Linked DNA regions of Nordella sp. HKS 07. The protein of the gene in region 1 interacts with the protein of each later gene in a pairwise test. Links are inferred from orthologs where the notes say so. Each region holds a gene or a part of one and is shown on either strand. Other genes may lie near its edges.

Region 1 (6,582 bases):
TGAATGATGGTTCAATATCCGACTAATCCCGACATCGTCGTCATCGGGGCGGGGGCTGCCGGCGTCGGCGCCGGACGTGCTCTGGCCAAGACCGGCATTCCTTTCCTCATCATCGAAGCCAAGGACCGCATCGGCGGGCGCGCCTTCAGCGAAGCGACGAGCCTCGGCCATCTGTGGGACCATGGCTGCCACTGGTTCCACTCGGCGGACAAGAATGTGTTGCGCCAACTCGCCGAGGAGATCGGCCACAAATACCTGAAGAAGCCGCGCGAAGGGGTCATGAAGGCTTTCATGAACGGCGAATGGAAGGCCGAGCAGCAACACGAGGAATATGTCTGGGGCATGTTGGGCGAGGTGGCCGCCACCGGGCGTGCCGGCAAAGATGTGCCGGCGGCGAGCCTGCTCGACCCGCAGCATCCCTGGTATCCGATGGCGCGGCACTGGCTCAGCCTCATGTATTCGGCTGAGCCCGAGGAGATATCTACGCGTGATGCAGGGAGCTATGAGGACACCGGCCTCAACCTCGCGGTCGAGGACGGATATGGCGCGCTGATCGCCAGGCTCGCCGAAGGATTACCCATTGCAACGAGGGTCGCGGCGCGCAAAGTGACGGCGCGGGGAGAGGGCGTCACGGTCGAGACGGATCAGGGCACGATCACCGCCAAGGCCGCCATCGTGGCGGTACCGGCGCGCATGCTGGAGACGGGTAAGCTCGTCCTTGCAGATATGCCCGCCGACATCGCCCAGGCACTGCAGGACGTGCCCATGGGGTACTATGAAAAAGTCGCCATCGCCTTTGACGGAAAAGTGTTCGAGGGCTTCGACATGCCGTATGTCGAAATCTTTGATCCGGTGGCGCCGACGACGCACCCCCTCAATTTCGAGCTGCATCCCTTCAGAAGGCCGATCGCCATTACCCATATCGGCGGACAGTTCGCCCGCGAAATGGAGCGCGAGGGGGAGGCCGGAATGGTCGATTTCGCGCTGGCGGCGCTTGTGCGCGCCTTCGGCTCGGACTTAAGAAAAAGAGTCAAGAAAGCCACCGCAACCCATTGGTCTTCCGACATTTTTATCAATGGGGCATATTCCTGCGCCAAGCCCGGCCGGGGCCTCTCGCGCCGCAATTTTGCAAATCCCATCGCCGAGCGTATCTTCCTCGCCGGCGAGCATGTGCATCCCTCGTTCCATGCGACCGCGCATGGCGCCTTCGAGACTGGCCTTCTTGCCGCGGCTAAAGCAACAGCGGCCGCCGCCAAGGGTGCTGCGGGCGGGAAACAGACCGCTTGCGCATGAATTTGCGCATTGGACTCCGTCGCTCCAAATTCCTATATGAGCGCGACGCATAACGACAAGGGTGAGATTCAATGCCGTGGAACAAGGATGGCGGTGGCGGGGGCAATAAAGGCCCTTGGGGACAAGGTCCCTGGGGACAGGGGCCTGGAGGCCCCTCCGGCGGTAATCGCGGCCCCACGCCACCTGACCTCGACGAGCTGATCCGCAAGGGTCAGGACAGTCTCAAGAACATCCTGCCCGGTGGCGCCGGTGGGCGCGGCACCTGGGTGATCTTCGTTCTCGCCCTTCTGGCGCTCGTCGCCTTCAACAGCGTCTATCAGGTACAGGCGGATGAACGCGGCGTTGTGCTCCGGCTCGGCAGCTATACCCGCACCGTCAATCCGGGCCTCCATTTCGCCATCTGGCCGGTCGAGACGCTCGAAACCGTACAGGTCGAATCCGAACGCCAGACCTCGATCGGCGCCGTCGCCAATGAAGGGCTGATGCTGGCCGGCGATCAGAACCTGGTCGATATCCGCTTCACGGTTCTGTGGAAGATCAAGAATCCGGAAGAATATCTCTTCAATGTGAGCGACCAGGAGAAGCTGGTGAGAGTCGTGGCCGAGAGCGCCATGCGCGAAATCGTCGGCCGCACGCCGGCCGAGGAAGTGCGCACCACCGGCCGTCTCGCCGCCCAGGACCAGGTCATGGGCATCAGCCAGACCACGCTCGACAGCTATGGCGCCGGCATTCTCATCACCGGCCTCAAGCTCGAAAAGGCCGACCCGCCGGCGGAAGTGCTCGACGCTTTTGAAGAAGTGCAGCGCGCCGAGCAGGATCTCGCCCGCTCTATCAACGAAGCTGACCAATACGCCAATCAGCGCCGTCGCCTCGTCGAAGGTGAAGCCGCCAAGCTGGTCGAGGACGCCAAGGGTTACAAGGCCCGTGTGACGCTCGAAGCCCAGGGTGAAGCGCAGCGCTTCCTCAGCGTTTATGAAGAGTATGCCAAGGCGCAGGACGTGACGCGCAAGCGCATGTTCCTCGAAACGATGGAGGGCATCCTCTCCAAATCGAACAAGGTGATCATCGAAGGCGACGGTCAGGGCGTGGTTCCCTATCTGCCGCTGCCGGAAATCCAGAAACGCCAAAACAGCACGACGACGCCGGCGCAAGGAGCGAGCCAATGAACTTCTTCAAATCCTTCGGCGTCGTCATCGTCGTCATCCTGGCGCTGGTCGTCTGGTCTTCCACGTTCATCGTCGATCAGCGCAAGAAAGCGCTGGTGCTGCGCTTCGGCGAGATCAACCGCATCGTCGAGAAGCCGGGGCTCTATTTCAAGGTCCCGTTCGCAGACGAAGTGGTGCCGATCGAAAACCGCATGATCCTGTGGACGAGCGACAATATGAGCGTCCAGGTGGTGGACGGCCGGCGCTATCTCGTCGACGCCGTCACCATGGCGCGCGTCGTCAATGCGCAGCGCTTCCGCGAGACCGTGGGCGCCGACCTGACGCGCGCCTGGGACCGCATCCGCACCCGTCTCGATGCCGCCCTGCGCCAGACCTACGGCAAGCGCACCTTCGATGCGGCACTGTCCAAGGACCGCGCCGTGATGATGCGCGAGATCCGCGATCAGGTACGCGCCGAAGCGCTCAATAACGGCATCGAGATCGTCGATGTCCGCATCGTGCGCACCGATCTCATGGACGAGGTGCTGAAGAACACCTATGAGCGGATGAGCTCGGAACGCATCGCCGAGGCCAAGGACCTGCGCGGCCGCGGTGAGGCGCGCAAGATCGAGATCATGGCTCAGGCCGACCGCGCCTATACGGAGAAGCTGGCCGACGCCCAGCGCCAGTCGGAGGTCATCCGCGGCGAGGGCGAAGGGGAACGCAACCGCATCTTCGCCGATGCCTTCCAGAAGGATCCGGAATTCTTCGACTTCTACCGGTCGATGCAGGCCTATACGAACAGCCTGTCGGACCCGGGCACCACCATGGTGCTGAAGCCGGATTCGGATTTCTTCAAATATCTCGGCATGGATAAGGCCAAGCCGGCAACGCCCTAGCTGCTGGACATCATGAGCGATTTCATCACGGCCCTCGGTCTCGTCTTCGTGATCGAGGGCCTTCTTTCTGCCTTTGTTCCGGGCCATCTGAAGGCGGTGATCGCGTTGATGCAGAACACTTCCGACGATAGCTTGAGACTGGGTGGGCTCATCGCTGCGGCCTTCGGCGTGGGCCTGGTCTGGCTGGCGAGGTCGGTACTTGGATCATGAAATCGTGATCCAGCCAGCGCTTGCAGGCACAAGGCAATGGACGCTTACTCACCTGACGATGTGATGACGGAGATCTAAGGTTATGAATGGAACGGTGAAACGGGTTCTGGCCGCGGCGGTGGCTGCGCCTCTGGCGTTCGCTGCCTTTGACGGTTTCGTGCCGCAGGTGCCGGCACAAGCCCAACAAATTCAACAGCTTCCGACCGTCGCAGATCTCGCTGAGAAGCTCTCGCCGGCGGTCGTCTCGATCGCCACGACACAGAAGGTGGCGGGCGGCGTGCAATTGCAGATCCCCGAGCTGCCTCCCGATGTTCCTTTCCGCGACATGTTCGAGGATTTCTTCAAGCGCCAGCGCCCGGGCGGGAAGCCGGAACCCCGTACCGTCAATTCGCAAGGCTCAGGCTTCGTGATCGACGCCTCGGGTCTCATCGTCACCAACAACCATGTGATCGAGCAGTCGGAAGATATCAGCATCATTCTCAATGACGGCACCAATCTCAAGGCGGAGCTGGTCGGGCGCGATGCCAAGACCGATATCGCAGTGCTCCGGGTCAAGCCTGACAAGCCGCTCACCGCGGTGAGCTTCGGCGATTCCGACAAGCTCCGGGTCGGCGACTGGGTGCTCGCCATCGGCAATCCCTTTGGACTCGGCGGCTCGGTGTCGCTCGGCATCGTCTCGGCGCGCAACCGTGACATCAATGCCGGCCCCTATGACGATTTCATCCAGACCGACGCCGCCATCAACAAGGGCAATTCCGGAGGACCGCTGTTCAACCTCAATGGCGACGTCGTGGGTGTGAACACCGCCATCTATTCGCCCTCCGGCGGCTCGGTCGGCATCGGCTTCTCGGTTCCTTCCGCCACCGTCAAGGGCGTCGTCGACCAGTTGGTCAAATATGGCGAGACGCGGCGCGGCTGGCTCGGCGTGCGCATCCAGTCGCTTACCGACGATCTCGCTGAAGGCCTCGATCTCGGCAAGACACAAGGCGCCCTGGTGGCGGAAGTGACGCCGACCGGGCCCGCCGAGAAGGCCGGCCTCAAACCGCGCGACGTGATCACCGAATTCGACGGCAAACCCATTCACGAGATGAAAGACCTGCCACGGGTCGTCGCTGACACGCCGATCGGGAAGAAGGTCGTGGTCAAGGTGATGCGCGGGGGCAAGCCGGTCGAGCTTTCGGCCGAGGTCGGTCGCCTCGAGGATGGCGAGAAGGTCATCGCCGCCGCCAATCCGGAAGCGGGTGCGTCGGCGGATACGGCCGACACGCTCGGCATGAAGCTCTCCATCATCACCGACGAGCAGCGCCAGCGCTTCAAGATCGATGAGGGCCTGGAGGGCGCCATCGTCACCGAGGTCGACCCCAACGGGCCGGCGGCAGAGAAGCGCATCGAGCCGGGCGACGTCATCACCGAAGCGGGTCAGAAGTCAGTCAAGACTCCGGGAGACGTGACGGCGCGCGTCAAGGACGCCGAGGGCGCTTCGAAGAAATCGGTGCTGCTGTTCATCGCCAAGGGCGGCAAGCAGAGCGAAATGCGCTTCATCGCGGTCCGGATCAAGAACGACTGAGGCGGCCCAGTTCATAACTCGAAACGAAGAGAGCGCCGAAGCGGCGCTCTCTTTGCTTATTGATTGTATTGTTCCGCAGCTTCAGCTCGTCCCACTCTTCAGGCGGGCGTTGCACAGGCTGTAATAGCCGCCGCCCTTCTGGATCCACTTCAGGCCACCCAACGCGTTGTTGTCCTTGTTGGCGTAGTATTGCTGGAGACAGGTATGCATGCGGGCCTTGCCTTCCGGCTCGCTTGAGTATTTGGAGGAGACGGCACGCGGGAATTTGACACCGCTTGGCGCAGCGATCGCCGGCGTTTCGGGTTCGTTGGTGTAGTTGGCCTCGCTCTCCGCCGGCACCGTCTCGTCATCAGCCGCCCCAGCACCGCATTTGGCCTTGCGGAAGTCGTTCCACTTGAGCCCGCCCAGCGAGCCCGACTCCTTGGCGGATTGATACTTGGCGCTGCAATCCTTCATCGACAGGCCGCCGCCTGAACTGGTGGAGGCCTTGGTGGCCTTGGGCGCCTCGAATGCCGCAGATGCGCCGGGCCCGCATTCGGCCTTGCGGTAGTCGTTCCACTTCATCCCATTGAGCGCATCGGCTGCCTTGGCGGCCTGATATTTCGCACTGCATTGCTGGGAGGTGAGGCCCTTGGCCGTCTCATCTTGCGAAGCCGCGGCCTTCTTGGTCTTTGCCGTGGTCGTCTCGATTCCGGCGGAAGCGCCCGGACCGCATTCGGCCTTGCGGAAGTCGTTCCACTTCATATCGCCGAGAGTGCCGGCCTCCTTGGCCGCCTGATATTTGGCGCCGCACTGCTTGGAGGTCAGGCCCTTGGCCGCATCGTCGCCCGCCGCCGCCTTCTTGGCCTTCGCCTTGGTGCTCTCGGTCCCGGCGGAAGCGCCCGGACCGCATTCGGCCTTGCGGAAGTCGTTCCATTTCATATCGCCGAGGGTTCCAGCCTCCTTGGCAGCTTGATATTTCGCGCCGCACTGCTTGGATGTCAGACCCTTGGCCGCATCGTCGGCCGGGGCAGCCGTGCTCTTCGTCTTGGCCGCCGCATCCTCTGCCGTCGCATCAGGGCCACATTGGGCCTTACGGAACTCGTTCCAGTTCAAGCCTTTGAGCGTGCCGGCCTCCTTGGCCGCCTGGTACTTCACGCCGCATTCCTTGGTGGTGAGGGCGCTTGCAGGCGCTACCGCGAAAACAATCGCGGCCAAGCCAATGCATGCCAGCGCAGGCAAACGGATCACGTTCATGGAGACCTCCATTCACGCCGTCCGCACCGATTATGCACTCTAGCAAAGCCGTGACGATGAAAAAAGCGCGTCCGTCGGGTCTACGAGGTAAATTCCGCCGAGATGTAGCCCTGAAGATACAAAAGGGCGGTGAGATCGCCGTAATTGACGCGCACCGGTACCTGCTCCTGGACCTTGGGTTTGGCATGGAGCGCCACGCCAAGGCCGGCCTTGCGCAGCATCGGGATGTCGT
Region 2 (6,450 bases), 6.0 Mb from region 1 along the record:
CCCAGGGCGTCCAGGGCAACCGCATCTCCTCGATCGCTTATGGCAAGGAGCGGCCAGTGGCCTTGTGCGACGCCGAACAATGCTATTCCCAGAATCGCCGCGCGGTGACCGTGATCACGGGCGGCGCGGTTTCGGGCTGAGTTGACGGTCCGGGACCTGTTGCCATGAGGCCACAGGTCCCGGATGATTTCCCTTCCCCCCTTATAAAGCCTCATTTTCACCGCCTTTAGAGACCAAGCCCAATAATGGGGTGCTGGGGACGGCTCGGCACAGCAGCGGTTACGCGATGAAGACATTGTTGAAGGTCACCCTTCCTGCAGCCCTCCTGATGGCCATGGCCGTCGGTGGCGCCCCCCTTGCTTCCGCCCAATCGGACGGCGAGCTGGCCGACCGCGTCGGCCGGATGGAAGATCAGTTGCAGCAGTTGATGGGACAGGTCGAGCAACTGACCTTCGAGGTCAGGCGCCTCCAGGGTCAGCGCAAATCGGGCGATCTCGGCGAGCAGCCGGCACAGGCTCAGCCGCGCAAGCGCCAACTGGCCGTCCAGGATCACAGCCTCGACAGTCAGGGCGTCGAACAGGTCGGCGACACGGAATATACCCAGCAGCCGCTGCAGACGATCGGCGACGATCTCCCGGAGGGCCAGACGCAGAAGGCGCCCGGCCCCAAGATCCTCGGCACGATTCCCAGCACGTCCTATCAGCAGGGCAATAACGGCTATCAGACGGATGCCAACAGCGAGTTCCAAGGTCAGGTGCTCGTGCCTCCGGGCGGCGGCACTGAAGGCCAGGTGCTCGTACCGCCGGCCAGCGTCGAAAATGGCGGCGGCCAAGTTCTGGTTCCCCCGGCCCATGGCGACGGCGGCAATGATCTCGTGCCCGAAAAGGTCGAGACGGTGGCGCTCGGCGCTGCGGCCTCGGCCGATCCCGAAGTCATTTATGAGCGCTCCTATGAGAGCCTGTTGCGGCGCCAGTTCGGCGACGCCGAAGTCGGTTTCCGCGGCTTTCTCGAGCAGCATCGCGACCACAGCCTTGCCGGCAACGCACAATATTGGCTGGGCGAGACCTATTATGTGCAGGGCGATTACAAGCAGGCGGCGCAAGCCTTCCTGTCCGGCTATCGCGACTTCCCGAAGAGCCGCAAGGCGGCCGACAGCCTCCTCAAGCTCGGCCTCTCGCTGAACAGGCTCGGCCAGAAGGAGCAGGCCTGTGCCGCCTATATGCAGGTGAGCTCGCAGTTCCCGAAGGCGGCCGAGGCCAAGAAGCGGGCGCAGTCGGAGATCAAGCGTGCCGGCTGCTGAGGCAGCCTCGCCGATCAGCCAAGACGCCGCGAAAGCGCTTCTCGAAAGCCTGTCCTTCCATGCCCATGTCGCGCTCGCCGTTTCGGGCGGCAGCGATTCGACGGCCCTCATGTGGCTCGTGGCGCGCTGGTCCAACACGCTCGCGCATCCGCCCAGGATCACCGTTCTCACCGTCGATCACGGCTTGCGGCCGGAGGCGGCGGGCGAATGCCGGACCGTCACAGGCTGGGCGCAGGCGCTCGGCCTCGATGCCCGCATCCTCAGCTGGACTGGCGGCAAACCCCGCAGCGCGCTCCAGGCCAAAGCGCGCGAGATCCGCTATGGACTGATGCGCGACTGGTGCCTGGCGCAGGGGGCCAGCATGCTGGTAACCGCACATACACGTGAGGACCAGGCCGAGACCTTCCTCATGCGGCTGGCGCGCGGCAGCGGAATCAGAGGGCTCGCCGGCATGCGCACCGACGAGGCCGGGCCGGTCGTTCTCGAGCGACCCTTGCTGCATACGAGCCGGGCCGAGCTCAGGGCGACGCTCGCCGCCGCCGCTCATCCCTGGATCGAGGATCCAAGCAACCAGGACGAGCGCTTCGAGCGGGTGCGCCTGCGCAAGGCGATGCCGCTCCTGGCCGAGTTCGGCCTTACCCCCGAAGCCGTGGCACGCTCGGCGGCCCGCCTCGAGCGGGCGCTGCATCCGATCGAGGAACTGGCCCGCGACTTCATGGCGCGCCATGTGGAGCTCAGACCGGAAGGTTTCGCCATGGTTGCGCTCGCCGCCTTCCGCAAGCTCGATGAGGAAGTGGCCATCCAGCTTCTCGAACGGCTGCTCGGGCGTCTGGGGGGTGGCGATGAGCCGCCGCGGCTCATGGCGGTCGAGGCCCTTCATCACAGGCTGCGGCAAAGCGGCAGCGAGGCGCGGACCCTCGCCGGCTGCCGTATCGCCCTGCGCCAGCGGCACCTGCTGATCGGGCGGGAGGCCGGCCGGATCAGCCGGACGCCGGTGCTTCTGGCTCCAGGCCAGAGCGTCCTGTGGGACAACCGGTTCAAGATCAGTGTCGGCCAGGCCTGCCGCGACGTCGTTATCCTGCCGGTGCTTGGCCTGAAAGTGCCGCGCAACCCGGCCATCCCGGCTTTCGTGCAGGATGGGCTGCCGGCCCTCCTCCAGGCGGGAGAGATCGCCGCCGTTCCATCCATCGGCTATCTGGGACAAACCGTCTCGCCCGGGTTGCAAGCGCAGGCGGAATTTCAGAAAATTGACCTTTAATGCAAGTGCGGATTGCCGCTACGCTTGGCAATCCTGGCCCGCATCCCTATGTTAGATTTAACTTTTGGGCGGCAGGATCGGCCCAAGTCTTCGGTCTTGCGCCCTGGTGCGCCCCTTAGAGAGGAACCACGTGAATAATTTCCGCAACTTCGCCGTCTGGATCGTCATCGCGATCCTGCTGTTTGCCCTGTTCAGCCTGTTCCAGGGCCAGGCCTCGCGCTCCAACAGCAAGGACATCGACTATTCGACGTTCCTCAGCAAGGTGAGTGCGGGTGAGGTGCAGACCGTCACCATCACCGAAGCCGGCTTCGGCAGCTCCTATCTCACCGGCAAGCTCAGCAACAACGATACGTTCGCGACATACGCGCCTGCCGATGACGGTTTGATCACGCTGCTCAAGGAGAAGAACGTCACATTCAACGCCAAGCCGGCGCAGAGCGACTCGTTCCTCTCCAATGCTCTGCTCTACTGGCTGCCGACGCTGCTCCTCATCGGCGTGTGGGTGTTCTTCATCCGCCAGATGCAATCGGGCGGCGGCAAGGCCATGGGCTTCGGCAAGTCCAAGGCCAAGCTCCTCACCGAACGCCACGGCCGCGTGACCTTCGAGGACGTGGCGGGCGTCAACGAGGCGAAGGAAGACCTGCAGGAGATCGTCGAATTCCTGAAGGATCCGCATAAGTTCCAGCGTCTCGGCGGCAAGATTCCGAAGGGCGCGCTGCTGGTCGGCCCTCCGGGCACCGGCAAGACGTTGCTGGCGCGCGCCATCGCGGGCGAGGCGAATGTTCCCTTCTTCACCATCTCGGGCTCCGACTTCGTCGAAATGTTCGTCGGCGTCGGTGCGTCGCGGGTGCGCGACATGTTCGAGCAGGCGAAGAAGAACGCCCCTTGCATCATCTTCATCGATGAAATCGACGCGGTCGGCCGGCATCGTGGCGCCGGCCTCGGCGGCGGCAATGACGAGCGCGAGCAGACGCTCAACCAGCTGCTCGTCGAAATGGATGGCTTCGAGGCCAATGAAGGCGTGATCCTGGTCGCCGCCACCAACCGGCCCGACGTGCTCGACCCGGCGCTGCTGCGCCCCGGCCGCTTCGACCGCCAGATCACCGTTCCCAATCCCGACATCATCGGGCGCGAACAGATCCTGCGCGTGCATATGCGCAATGTGCCGCTGGCGCCGGATATCGATCCCAAGGTGCTGGCGCGCGGAACGCCTGGTTTCTCGGGCGCCGATCTCGCCAATCTCGTCAATGAGGCGGCCTTGCTGGCGGCCCGGCGCAACAAGCGCCTCGTTACCCAGCATGAATTCGAAGACGCCAAGGACAAGGTCATGATGGGCGCCGAGCGCCGCTCGCTGGTGATGAGCGAGGAGGAACGTCGCAACACCGCCTATCACGAAGCCGGCCATGCCATTGTCGGTCTCTCGGTGCCCTATGATCCGCTCCACAAGGTCACGATCATCCCGCGCGGGCGTGCGCTCGGCGTCACCATGAACCTTCCCGAGGGCGACCGCTATTCGCGTACCCGCGAATGGTGCGAGGCGCGGCTCGCGGTGCTGTTCGGCGGCCGCGAGGCGGAACTGATCCTCGGCGGCGAGAAGAACGTCACCAACGGCGCCACCGGCGACATCCAGATGGCGACGCAGCTGGCGCGCGCCATGATCACGGAGTGGGGCATGTCCGACAAGCTCGGCCGCGTGCGCTACAACGGCAATGAGCAGGAGGTCTTCCTCGGCCATTCGGTGACCCAGACAAAGAACCTGTCAGACGAGACCGCCTCGCTGATCGATGCCGAAATCCGCAAGCTCATCGAGGATGGCGAGCGCAAGGCGCGCGAGATCCTGACAAACGGCACCGACAAGCTGCATGCGCTGGCCAAGGCGCTGCTCGAATTCGAGACGCTGTCGGGCGATGAGGTGAAGCTCGTCCTCAAGGGCGAGAAGATCCAGCGCGACGATCAGAGCGGCGGACACAAGAAGCCGGACAAGGCATCCTCGGTCCCGGTCACCGGGCGTCCGAAAAGCGGTCCGGCAACTGGCGAAATGGAGCCGCAGCCGCAGGGCTGAGGCAATCGGTCGATGCCTTCATCCCTCTCCCCGCTGCAGCGCGGAGAGGGCAGGGGCCCGACGCGAAGCGGCGGGAAGGGTGAGGGGCATGCGCTTCGAAGAGCATTCTATTTCAGATCCACTTCTCTTCTCTCGCTGCAGAACCACTTTCCGTTCGCAACTCGCGGATCTCAGGGCTTGCCCCTCACTCCTCCCATTGCTCGGCAATGGGGCCCTCCCTCTCCCTGCTGATGCGGGGCGAGGGTAAGTCGTACATGACCCTCTATCTGCGACCACTCAGCCTTCTCTATGGACCCGATGCGCGCCGGGCGATCGCGGCTGGCCAGGGCGGCGCGCTTGGCGGTTCGGATTTCATCGCCTTCACGCAAGCCGAGCTCATCGAGCGCGATGGCGCGCATGTCAGGCGAAGCGTCATTCCCTACGCCGAAGCGCGCAACCACGGCGAACGGCTCGCCTTGATCGAAAGCCCGCGCCCCGATTTCGCCGGCCTGGCGATGGGTCGGCCGAAGCTCATGGGCATCGTCAATGTCACCCCTGATTCTTTCTCCGATGGCGGCGAACTGGCAACCACTGTGGAGGCTGTCGCCCATGGTCTCGGGCTTGCCGGCGAAGGCGCCGACATTCTCGATATCGGCGGAGAATCGACCCGTCCCGGCTCCGACGCAGTCACGGCCGACCAGGAGATTGCGCGCATCCTGCCCGTCATCGGGGCCCTGGCGAAAGGCGGGCACTGCGTGTCAGTCGATACGCGCAAGCCGCAGGTCATGCGCCGCACCGCGGCGGTCGGTGCCGCAATCATTAATGACGTCTCCGCCCTATCGTACGATTCGGACAGTCTCAAAGCCGCGGCGGATGTCGATCTGCCGGTGGTCATCATGCATTCTCAGGGCGATCCGAAGACGATGCAGGTCAATCCCGTCTATGACGATGTGACGCTCGATGTCTTCGATATGCTGGCCGGCCGCATCGCCGCGTGTGAGGCGGCAGGGATACCCCGCCGGCTCATCGCAATCGATCCCGGTATCGGCTTCGGCAAGACCTTCCGCCACAATCTGACGCTGCTCAACGAGCTGACACTGTTCCACGGGCTGGGCGCCGTTCTCCTGGTCGGACTGTCGCGCAAGGCCTTCACCGGCGCGCTGACGGCTGAGAAGAATGCGGGCCAGCGGGTATTCGGTTCCGTCGGCGGCGCCCTTCATGCCGCCCTCAACGGCGCCCAGATTCTGCGCGTCCACGATGTCAAGGGGACCCGGCAGGCATTGGCGGTGGCGTTGGCAGCCGCCGATCCGGAGAGCAGCGGACTTTAACCATGAGCGTGGGATGCGAAAAAGCGGGCACCGGTTTTTCGCAAGAATCCCGCGCTAACATATAAGAATCAATCACGTTAATGAGTTTGGATCGCCTCAATCCAAACTCATCGTGATCTAGCAGGATGTGATCTGCTATAGGCTGGGTGAACTGGAGAAAAGGAAAGCCATGTCCCGCAAGTATTTCGGAACCGATGGTGTGCGTGGCGTCGCCAACCGCGCGCCGATGTCGCCCGATATGGTGATGAAGATCGGCCTCGCGGCCGGCAGCGTCTACTCCAAGGGAAGCCATCGCCATCGCGCGGTGATCGGCAAGGATACGCGGCTTTCGGGCTACATGATCGAACAGGCGCTGACCGCCGGTCTGCTCTCGGCCGGTGTCGATGTGTTCCTCTTCGGTCCGCTGCCGACGCCTGCCGTCGCCATGCTGACGAGGTCGTTGCGCGCCGATCTCGGCATCATGATCTCGGCGTCGCACAATCCGTATTACGACAACGGCATCAAGCTGTTCGGGCCGGACGGC

The links.
Region 2: the proteins of hflC (region 1) and ftsH interact in binary tests that used the Escherichia coli proteins (3 or more experiments, as listed by UniProt). The link is inferred for Nordella sp. HKS 07 from one-to-one orthologs.

What each region holds. Positions count from the first base shown.
Region 1 is NZ_CP049258.1:6,705,003-6,711,584, reverse strand. The notes cover bases 1,397-4,396. They hold hflC (protease modulator HflC), read left to right. Parts: upstream 1,397-2,455; coding sequence 2,456-3,337; downstream 3,338-4,396. Other genes in these bases: G5V57_RS31790 (DegQ family serine endoprotease), read left to right, coding at 3,642-4,396; G5V57_RS31795 (DUF2065 domain-containing protein), read left to right, coding at 3,350-3,547; hflK (FtsH protease activity modulator HflK), read left to right, coding at 1,397-2,459. In the rest of the region: G5V57_RS31810 (NAD(P)/FAD-dependent oxidoreductase), read left to right, coding at 4-1,293; more of hflK, read left to right, coding at 1,365-1,396; more of G5V57_RS31790, read left to right, coding at 4,397-5,114; G5V57_RS34690 (hypothetical protein), read right to left, coding at 5,196-5,858; phosphoserine phosphatase SerB, read right to left, coding at 6,431-6,582.
Region 2 is NZ_CP049258.1:696,385-702,834, reverse strand. What follows is about bases 2,287-5,154. They hold ftsH (ATP-dependent zinc metalloprotease FtsH), read left to right. Parts: upstream 2,287-2,688; coding sequence 2,689-4,620; downstream 4,621-5,154. Other genes in these bases: folP (dihydropteroate synthase), read left to right, coding at 4,875-5,154; tilS (tRNA lysidine(34) synthetase TilS), read left to right, coding at 2,287-2,558. Also shown: peptidoglycan-associated lipoprotein Pal, read left to right, coding at 1-140; tol-pal system protein YbgF, read left to right, coding at 287-1,300; more of tilS, read left to right, coding at 1,287-2,286; more of folP, read left to right, coding at 5,155-5,927; glmM (phosphoglucosamine mutase), read left to right, coding at 6,097-6,450. UniProt on the Escherichia coli protein: Acts as a processive, ATP-dependent zinc metallopeptidase for both cytoplasmic and membrane proteins. Plays a role in the quality control of integral membrane proteins.